3 regions of the Chelatococcus sp. CO-6 genome follow, and region 2 is predicted to be linked to each of the others. Evidence: riboswitches for the same ligand, from Rfam matches in the RefSeq annotation. Region 2 holds a riboswitch; each other region holds the start of a gene.
The links. Region 2 has a riboswitch for thiamine pyrophosphate ahead of thiO (glycine oxidase ThiO). Riboswitches for the same ligand answer to the same signal wherever they lie in the genome.
Positions count from the first base shown of each region.

Region 1: it holds a riboswitch for thiamine pyrophosphate, as region 2 does, so the genes downstream of both, thiC (phosphomethylpyrimidine synthase ThiC) here and thiO (glycine oxidase ThiO) in region 2, are expected to answer to the same signal.
Region 3: it holds a riboswitch for thiamine pyrophosphate, as region 2 does, so the genes downstream of both, thiM (hydroxyethylthiazole kinase) here and thiO (glycine oxidase ThiO) in region 2, are expected to answer to the same signal.

Region 1 is NZ_CP012398.1:1,255,079-1,258,345, reverse strand. It holds gene AL346_RS05900 (hypothetical protein) at 1-162, shown strand, start outside; gene thiC (phosphomethylpyrimidine synthase ThiC) at 267-2,093, opposite strand; TPP riboswitch at 2,155-2,286, opposite strand; gene AL346_RS05890 (argininosuccinate synthase) at 2,576-3,267, opposite strand, start outside.
Region 2 is NZ_CP012398.1:3,810,347-3,813,613, forward strand. It holds gene AL346_RS17845 (CTP synthase) at 1-314, shown strand, start outside; gene AL346_RS17850 (DUF350 domain-containing protein) at 363-767, shown strand; gene kdsA (3-deoxy-8-phosphooctulonate synthase) at 865-1,707, shown strand; TPP riboswitch at 1,805-1,903, shown strand; gene thiO (glycine oxidase ThiO) at 1,892-3,061, shown strand; gene thiS (sulfur carrier protein ThiS) at 3,058-3,267, shown strand, end outside.
Region 3 is NZ_CP012398.1:253,442-256,708, forward strand. It holds gene AL346_RS01350 (DMT family transporter) at 40-969, shown strand; TPP riboswitch at 1,010-1,116, shown strand; gene thiM (hydroxyethylthiazole kinase) at 1,147-1,917, shown strand; gene thiE (thiamine phosphate synthase) at 1,914-2,588, shown strand; gene thiD (bifunctional hydroxymethylpyrimidine kinase/phosphomethylpyrimidine kinase) at 2,608-3,267, shown strand, end outside.

The sequences.
Region 1 (3,267 bases), 1.8 Mb from region 2:
AAGGAGCACTGCAGCGCGGAGGAATACAAAGTTTATGCTGCCGGGATAGCGTCCGCCATCGACGGCATCGGTGCCGGACTGACGAACAAGGTCTTGTCCTCTCATCCCGATCTTGCGGAAGAGATCGAGGCGAGTTTGGCAAAGTACGACCGGTTGATCTAGCGCGCAGCCGCCCATGGAAACTGTCTTGCCGCGCGCTCCACGTCATCGTCCGGAGGGGCATGCCGTCCCCGGATCTGATCCGGGGACGGCTCCGACGAGGGCCTTCACTTTGCCGGCACGTAGATCTCGGCACCCTTGTCCTTGAACTCCTGCGCCTTCTGCTCGAGGCCGACCATGCGTTCGGCCTCCGCCCTCAGGTCCTGCGTGATCTTCATCGAGCAGAACTTCGGGCCGCACATGGAGCAGAAATGCGCCACCTTGTGCGCGTCCTTCGGCAGGGTCTCGTCGTGGAAGGCGCGCGCCGTGTCCGGGTCGAGCGAGAGGTTGAACTGGTCCTCCCAGCGGAAGTCGAAGCGCGCCCGCGACAAGGCGTCGTCGCGCAGCTTGGCCGAGGGGTGGCCCTTGGCGAGGTCGGCCGCGTGCGCCGCGATGCGGTAGGTGATGACGCCGGTCTTCACGTCGTCGCGGTTGGGCAGCCCGAGGTGCTCCTTGGGCGTGACGTAGCAGAGCATCGCCGTGCCGAACCAGCCGATCATCGCCGCGCCGATGGCCGAGGTGATGTGGTCGTAGCCGGGGGCGATGTCCGTCGTCAGCGGGCCGAGGGTGTAGAACGGCGCCTCGCCGCAATGGGCGAGCTGCTTGTCCATGTTCACCTTGATCTTGTGCATCGGCACGTGGCCGGGGCCCTCGATCATCACCTGGCAGCCCTTGTCCCAGGCGATCTTGGTGAGCTCGCCGAGCGTCTCCAGCTCCGCGAACTGGGCCGCGTCGTTGGCATCGGCGATGGAGCCGGGGCGCAGGCCGTCGCCGAGCGAGAAGGAGACGTCATACTTGCGCATGATGTCGCAGATCTCGTCGAAGCGCTCGTAGAGGAAGCTCTCCTTGTGGTGCGCGAGGCACCATCGCGCCATGATCGAGCCGCCGCGCGAGACGATGCCGGTGACGCGCTTGGCCGTCAGCGGCACATAGGGCAGGCGCACGCCGGCGTGAATGGTGAAATAGTCGACGCCCTGCTCCGCCTGCTCGATGAGCGTGTCCTTGAACACCTCCCAGTCGAGCTTCTCGGGCTCGCCGTTCACCTTCTCCAGCGCCTGGTAGATCGGCACGGTGCCGATCGGCACCGGCGCGTTGCGCATGATCCAGGAACGGATGTTGTGGATGTTGCGGCCGGTGGAGAGGTCCATCACCGTGTCGGCGCCCCAGCGGATGGCCCAGACGAGCTTCTCCACCTCTTCCGCCGCCGAGGAGGTGACGGCCGAATTGCCGATGTTGGCGTTGATCTTCACCAGGAAGTTGCGGCCGAGGATGGTCGGCTCGAGCTCCGGGTGGTTGATGTTGGCCGGGATGATGGCGCGCCCGCGCGCGATCTCCTGGCGCACGAATTCGGGCGTGATGAAGGGCGGGATCTCGGCGCCGAAATCCTCGCCGTCGGCGCGCCGCTCCTCGGCGCCGGCGAGGATGGCCGCGCGGCCGAGGTTCTCGCGGTGGGCGACGTAGACCATCTCCTCGGTGATGATGCCGGCGCGCGCGAATTCGAGCTGCGTCACCGGCCCGCCGGCCTTGCCGGCGAGCACGTCGCGCGGGGCGGGGCAGTGCGGCACCAGCTTGTCGGCCGAGACGTTGCCGTTGTCCTCCGGCTTGACGGCGCGAGCCTCGACCCTGGCGAAGCCGCGCTTGGCGATCCAGTCGCCGCGCACCGGGGCGAGGCCCGCCGCGAGATCGATCGCCGCCTCGGGGTCGGTATAGGGGCCGGAGGTGTCGTAGGTGCGGAACGGCTCCTCGCCGGAGGTCGGCGCAAGCACGATCTCGCGGAAGGGCACACGGATGTCGGAGCGGCCTTCGGGGCTCGTATAGATCTTCCGCGACCCGGCGATGGGGCCGGTGGTGACGGCGTCCGGAGTGGCGGTCGCGGGCTTGGTATGCACTGTCATGTGGATCTCCTCCTCGCTCGACAAGGAGACCCGGGCATCAGCGATTCGTTTGGGATTGGCGTCGATCGCGCGTTTCCGTCCCTTCGCCGGCATGACCCGGATCAGGTCCTAAGGGTCACCGCGTTGTCTGGACGTTTCGCGCCCGTCGCCGGCGGTATCTCAGCCCCCTAGCGGGGCCCCCCTCGGAACATGGGGCGAGACTCTTGGGCTTTTGCCGGGGTTTGTCAACGAGGGGCCGTAGTGCGGTGCGGTACGGGCATCTTCCTCGCGCAACGCTTCAGCCGTCACGCAGGTGTTGAGCGGTCACACGTTTCGGCCGGCGCTTTTCCCGGCTCGCCTCTGCGCCGTCATGCCCGCGCTTGTCGCGGGCATCCACGCCTTTAGGGTTAAGCAACGTCAACGGCGTGGATGGCCGGGACAAGCCCGGCCATGACGCGAGTGGGACGGACGGCCGCGCGACAGGCGCGGGCGTGAAGGGCGGCTCAGAGCCCCAGCTTCTTCCGGCGCTGGGCCAGCGTCCTCAGGCGCAGGGCGTTGAGCTTGATGAAGCCGGCGGCGTCGCGGTGGTCGTAGGCGACGGCGCCTTCCTCGAAGGTCACGAGCTCCTGGTCGTAGAGCGAATAGGGGCTGTCGCGGCCGACGAGGTGGACGCCGCCCTTGTAGAGCTTGAGGCGCACCTGGCCGGAGACGAGCTCCTGGCTCCTGTCGATGAGCGCCTGCAGCATCTCGCGCTCGGGCGAGAACCAGAAGCCGTTGTAGACGAGCTCGGCATATTTCGGCATCAGCTCGTCCTTGAGATGCGCGGCGCCGCGGTCGAGCGTGATCGACTCGATGCCGCGGTGGGCGACGTAGAGGATCGTGCCGCCGGGCGTCTCGTACATGCCGCGGCTCTTCATGCCGACGAAGCGGTTCTCGACGAGGTCGAGGCGGCCGATGCCGTTGGCCCGGCCGAGCTCGTTGAGCTTCGCGAGCAGCGTCGCCGGCGACATCTTCACGCCGTCGATGGCGACCGGGTCGCCCTTCTCGAAGTCGATGGTGATGTAGGTCGGCGTGTCGGGCGCGGCCTCGGGATCGATGGTGCGCGAATAGACGTAGTCCGGCACCTCCTGCGCCGGGTCCTCGAGCACCTTGCCCTCGGAGGAGGCGTGCAGGAGGTTGGCGTCGACCGAGAAGG
Region 2 (3,267 bases):
GCCTCGGCGCCTACGAGGCCCAGCTCGCCCCCGGCAGCAAGGTGGCGAACATCTACGGCCGCACCCAGATCTCCGAGCGCCATCGCCACCGCTACGAGGTGAACATGGAGTACCGCCAGCGGCTGGAGGCGAAGGGCCTCGTCTTCTCCGGCGTCTCGCCGGACGGGCTCCTGCCGGAGATCGTCGAGTTCGCCGACCATCCCTGGTTCATCGGCGTCCAGTTCCATCCGGAGCTGAAGTCGCGGCCGTTCGAGCCGCATCCGCTCTTCAAGAGCTTCGTCGCGGCGGCCCTGGAGCAGAGCCGCCTCGTCTGACAATTCACGGCCAGGGCTGGCGGCAGGGAAACGGGGCTGGGGGCGCCGATGGTGTTTGAATCGATCAACAATCTGCCGGATTTTCTGGTCGACTACCTCATCGCGCTCGTCCTCGTCCTCGTCTATATCGGCATCTACACCTTCATCACCGCGCACAACGAATTCGCGCTCATCCGCCGCGACGTCGCGGCGGCCAGCCTGTCGCTCGGGCTCAGCATCGTCGGCTTCGCGCTGCCGCTGTCGAGCGCCGTGGTGCACGCGCGCACCTGGCCGGACCTCGTGGTCTGGGGCCTCGTCGCCATGATCGTGCAGATCAGCGCCTACTGGCTCGTGCGCCTCGCGATGCCAAACCTCTCCCAGCGCATCGCCAACAACGAGATCGCGGCGGCGCTTTTCCTCGGCGCGGCCTCGCTGGCCGCCGGCATCCTCAATGCCGGCGCCATGACGTTCTGAATGACCTTCCGAGGCCGGGCGGACGCAATTCGGCCTTTCTCCTGCGCCATCGAGCGCCTTTCTTCACCTCTTGTCTTCACCTCCTGGGGCGGGAAACATGAGCGCCAACGCAACCGTCAAGGTCGGCAACGTCTCCTTCGGCAATCACCTGCCGCTGGCGATCGTCGCTGGGCCATGCCAGCTGGAGAGCCGGGCCCATGCGCTGGAGATGGCGACGGCGCTGAAGGAGATCTGCTCCCGCCTCGGCCTCGGCCTCGTCTTCAAGACCTCTTTCGACAAGGCCAACCGCACCTCCGCCGGCGCGGCCCGCGGCGTCGGCCTTGAGGCCGCCCTGCCGATCTTCGCCGAGATCCGCGAGAGCCTCGGCCTGCCGGTCCTGACCGACGTGCACGACGCGGCCCAGTGCGCACCCATCGCGGAGGCGGTCGACGTGCTGCAGATCCCGGCCTTCCTGTGCCGGCAGACCGACCTTCTCGTCGCGGCCGCGAAGACGGGCCGGGCGGTCAACATCAAGAAGGGCCAGTTCCTCGCGCCGTGGGACATGGCGAACGTCGCCGCCAAGGTCACGGGCGCCGGCAATCCCGACGTCCTGGTGACCGAGCGCGGCGTCTCCTTCGGCTACAACACGCTCGTCTCCGACATGCGGGCGCTGCCGATCATGGCCGAGACGACGGGCGCGCCCGTCATCTTCGACGCCACCCATTCTGTGCAGCAGCCCGGCGGCAAGGGCACGTCCTCCGGCGGGCAGCGCGAGTTCGTGCCCGTGCTGGCACGCGCCGCCGTGGCCGTCGGCGTCGCCGGCCTCTTCATCGAGAGCCATGAGGACCCGGACCGCGCGCCGTCCGACGGCCCCAACATGGTGCCGCTGAGAGAGATGGAGGGCCTTCTGGCGGAGCTGAAGGCCTTCGATTCCCTGGCAAAGAAGCGTGCTGCCAGCTGAGGTTAGCCTGAAAGACTGATTCGCTTTGTGAAAAGCGCGCCGCTGCCGGACTTCCATAGCCGGACTTGCAGTGGCGCGTTTTTTGTCGTGTATATGACGCGTCGGCCTGGGGTGCCGCACGGCAGTGCGGCTGAGATCATACCCATCGAACCTGTCTGGATCATGCCAGCGTAGGGAGCAGCCGGTGAGTGCAGAAGCATCATCGCGACCGGATAAAGTCATCATCATCGGCGGAGGGGTCATCGGCCTCTCCATCGCTTGGCGACTCGCCACGCAAGGCGTCGACGTCGACCTGTTCGAGGCTGGCCGCTGCGGCACGGGCGCGAGCCATGCCGCCGCCGGCATGCTGGCCGCTTGCGCGGAGGTGGAGCCGGGCGAGGAGCCGCTCCTGCCTCTCAACCGCGAGAGCCAGGCGCTGTGGCCCGACTTTGCCGGAGAACTGGAGGCGGCGAGCGGCCTTGCCGTCGATCTGCGCACCGAAGGCACGCTCGTCTGTGCCTTCTCGGCCGACGACCAGGCGCGGCTGAAGCACCATCTCGCCCTGCAGGAGCGGCTCGGCCTGCCCGTTTCGTGGCTCGATGCCGCCGAGGTGCGGCGCCGCGAGCCGTTCCTCAACCCCGGCGTCGTCGGCGGCCTGTGGAGCCCCGAGGACCATCAGGTCGACAACCGCAAGCTGGCCGCCGCCCTGCATGTGGCCGCCGGGCGGGCCGGTGTGGCGATCCACGAGGACAGCCCGGTCGAATCGGTCGTCGTCGAAGACGGGCGAGCGCGCGGCGTCGTTACCCGCGGCCGGCGGATCGATGCCGACGCCGTCATCCTTGCCGCCGGCGCCTGGTCGCGGCGGATCGAGGGCCTGCCGCGGGCCGCCCTGCCGCCGGTGCGGCCCGTCAAGGGCCAGCTCGTGGCGGTCCAGATGGATCCGGCCGCTCCCGTCCTCAGCCATGTGACCTGGGTGCCGGGCGCCTATCTCGTGCCGCGCCACGACGGGCGCCTCATCATCGGCGCCACGGTGGAGGAGAAGGGGTTCGACACCCGCATGACGGCCGGCGGCCTCCTCGCGCTCCTCGACGCCGCCTGGCGGGCCCTGCCGGTCATCGAGGAACTGCCGATCGCCGAGACCTGGGCCGGCCTCAGGCCCGGCAGCCGCGACGACGCGCCGATCCTCGGGCCGGGTGAGCTTGCGGGCCTCGTCTACGCCACCGGCCACCACCGCAACGGCATCCTGCTCACCCCCATTACGGCCGCCGTCATCGCCGATCATGTCCTCACCGGGCAACTCGCCGATGTGGCGCGCCCCTTCACCCTTGCGCGCTTTCAGGCGCGCGCCGATGCGCCGAGCGAGGTTTCGCCATGACGAAAGCATCCTCCGCCGCGCTGCCGCGCATCCGCGTCAATGGTGCAGATGAGCCGCTGGCGGCCGCAACGATCGCCGAATTTCTTACGCAGCGCGGGATCGACCCGGCCGGCCGCGGCCTTGCGGTCGCGCTCAACGGCGCGGTCGTGCCGCGTGCGCGATGGCAGGACGAGCCGCTGAACGAGGGCGACAGCATCGAGATCGTC
Region 3 (3,267 bases), 840 kb from region 2:
GTGGTTTGGTTACACCTGCATCCAAGGCGGCAGACAGTCGTGAATCCCCTCCTAGGTATCGGCCTCAAGGTCCTCTCGGCGCTTTCGTTCACCCTGATGTCCGCTGGCATCAAGATCGTCAGCACAGAGTTTCCGACCGGGGAGCTCGTCTTCTTCCGCTCCGCCTTCGCGCTGGTGCCGCTCCTCCTGTGGCTCGGCTGGCGCGGCGAGCTGATCGACGCGGTGCGCACGAAGAACATCCTCGGCCATGCCCGCCGCGGCGTCATCGGCTCCACGGGCATGTTCTGCGGCTTCTTCGCCCTGTCGTTCCTGCCCCTGCCCGATGCCATCTCGATCGGCTACACGGCCCCGCTCATCGTCGTCATCCTCGCGGCACTCGTGCTGAAGGAAACGGTGCGGGTCTACCGCTGGACGGCGGTCGCCGTCGGCTTCGTCGGCGTCCTCATCATGCTCGCCCCACATTTCCAGTCGAGCGTGCTCGTCAACGGCTTCGGCGATGGCGCGGCCATCGGTGCCGTCTTCGCGCTGGTCGGGGCCTGCTGCGCGGCGGGGGCGACGGTGGAGGTGCGCCGGCTCATCAGCACGGAGAAGACCGGCGCGGTCGTCTTCTACTTCTCCATGCTGACGACGCTGCTCGGCCTGTCCACCATCGTGCTCGGCTGGAATGCCCCGACCTTCACCGAGTTCTGCATCCTCGTCGGCATCGGCATCCTCGGCGGCCTCGGGCAGATCCTGCTGACGCAGAGCTACCGCTATGCCGACGCCTCGCTGGTCGCCCCGTTCGAATACACGACGATGATCTGGGCCATCCTCATCGGCTGGTTCGTCTTCGGCGAACTGCCGGTGCCGGCCGTCATCGCCGGCTCGTCCATCGTCATGGGCTCCGGCCTCTTCGTCATCTGGCGCGAGCATCGCCTCGGCCTCGAGCGCCGCCGCGCCAACGCCGCGGCCCCGCCGCGCGCCACCTGAGCCGCGCTTGCATTGCGCGGTGAGCCGCCTTAAAGCCACACTGATCTCCTTGGGGTGCCCATAAGGCCGGGCTGAGAGGCGCAACGCGTCAACCCACCGAACCTGAACCGGGTCGTGCCGGCGGAGGAATGCGAGATGCGAAACGACGGGCCCCCGCCCGGGCGGACGGACAGGACCATGCGATCCGGCGATTTCTCCGCCCACGTCGCCCACGAGATCCTCGTGCGGCTGCGCGAGCGGCAGCCCCGCGTCCACGCCATCACCAACGCGGTGGCAAAGAACTTCACCGCCAACATGCTGCTCGCAGCCGGTGCCGTCCCGTCGATGACCGTCGTCGCCGACGAGGTCGCCGACTTCACGCGCCGCGCCGATGCGCTGCTCGTCAACCTCGGCACCCTCGATACGGAGCGCCGCGCCGCCATCCCGCTCGCCATCGCGGCGGCCGAGGACGCGGCCCTGCCCTGGCTGCTCGACCCGGTCTTCGTCGACGCCTCGCCCCGTCGCCTCGCCATCGCCCAGCAGCTTCTCGCCCGCAAGCCGAAGGTGCTGCGCGCGAACGCCTCCGAGTTCGAGGCCCTGGCGCGCCGGCCCGCGGACCGCAAGGGCGCCATGGATCTTGCCCGCGAGCGCGGCTGCATCGTCGCCCTGACCGGGCCGACGGACATCGTGACCGACGGCCGGCGCTCGATCACCATCGCCAACGGACATCGGCTCATGGCCCGGGTCACGGCCATGGGCTGCGCGGCCACCGCCGTGGTCGCCGCCTGCCTCGCCGTGAGCGACGATGCGCTTCTCGCCACGGCCTCGGGACTCGCCATCATGGGCATCGCCGGCGAGGTCGCCGGCGAGAAGGCCGGCGGGCCCGGCACCTTCCCGCCCCTGCTGCTCGACGCGCTCGACACGCTGGACGACGCAGCCATCGCCGCCCGGCTGAGGTGCGAGCAATGAAGGTCGACCTCAGGCTCTATGCCATCCTCGATCCGGAGCGCACGCGCGGCCGGGACCTGGCCGACCTCGCCCGTGCGGCGGCCGCGGGCGGCGCAACCCTCGTCCAGTACCGCGACAAGCACGCCGGCACGCGCGACCTCGTCGCCCGCACCCGCGCGATCGGGGCGGCCCTCGCGGGCACCGGCGTGCCGCTCCTCGTCAACGACCGGGTCGACGTCGCGCTCGCCGCCGGCGCGGACGGCGTCCATGTCGGCCAGGACGACATGCAGGCCGAGGACGCCCGCCGCCTGCTCGGTCCGCAGGCCATCGTCGGCGTCACGCTGAAGGCGCCGGCACATGTCGCGGAGCTCGCCACCCTGCCGGTCGACTACGGCTGCATCGGCGGGGTCTTCGCCACCAGGAGCAAGGACAATCCCGATCCGCCGGTCGGCCTCGCCGGTCTCGCGCGGCTCGTCGACAGCGCCCGCGGAGCACGGCCCGGCCTGCCCGTCGGCGCGATCGCCGGCATCGATGCGACCAACGCCGCCGCCGTCATCGGCGCGGGCGCCGACGGCATCGCCGTGATCTCGGCCGTCTTCATGGCGGAGGACGTGGAGGCGGCGGCGCGCAACCTGCGCAGCATCGTCGACGGGGCGCTTGCGGCTCGCGGCGCGACCGACGCCGGACGCTGAGGGAAGGAAACACGGAACCATGGCAGCGATCGCTGTGACCATCGCCGGCTCCGATTCGAGCGGCGGCGCCGGCATTCAGGCCGATCTCAAGACCTTCTCGGCGCTCGGGGTCTATGGCGCCAGCGTGATCACGGCGCTGACGGCGCAGAACACGCTCGGCGTGCAGGCGATCCACGACGTGCCCGCCGCCTTCGTGGCGCAGCAGATCGATTCGGTTTTCTCCGACCTTTTCGTGCGCGCGGTGAAGATCGGCATGCTGTCGCAGCCCGACGTCATCGCCGCCGTCGCCGAGGGGCTCGACCGCCACGGCGCGACGCGCATCGTCGTCGATCCCGTCATGGTGGCGACGAGCGGTGACCGGCTGCTGGCGCCGGCCGCCGTCGACAACCTGCGCAGCCTGCTGCTGCCCCGTGCCCTCCTCGTCACGCCCAACCTGCCCGAGGCAGCCGCGCTCGTCGACATGCCGGTGCCGCACGACGAGGCGGCGATGCGGGCCGTGGGCGAGCGCATCCTGGCGCTCGGCCCGAAGGCCGTACTCGTCAAGGGCGGCCACGGCTACGGCGCCGACAGCACCGACCTTCTCGTCACGCCCGATGGTGTGCACCGCTTCTCGGCACCGCGCGTGGCGACCAAGAACACGCACGGCACCGGCTGCACCCTCTCCTCCGCCATCGCCGCC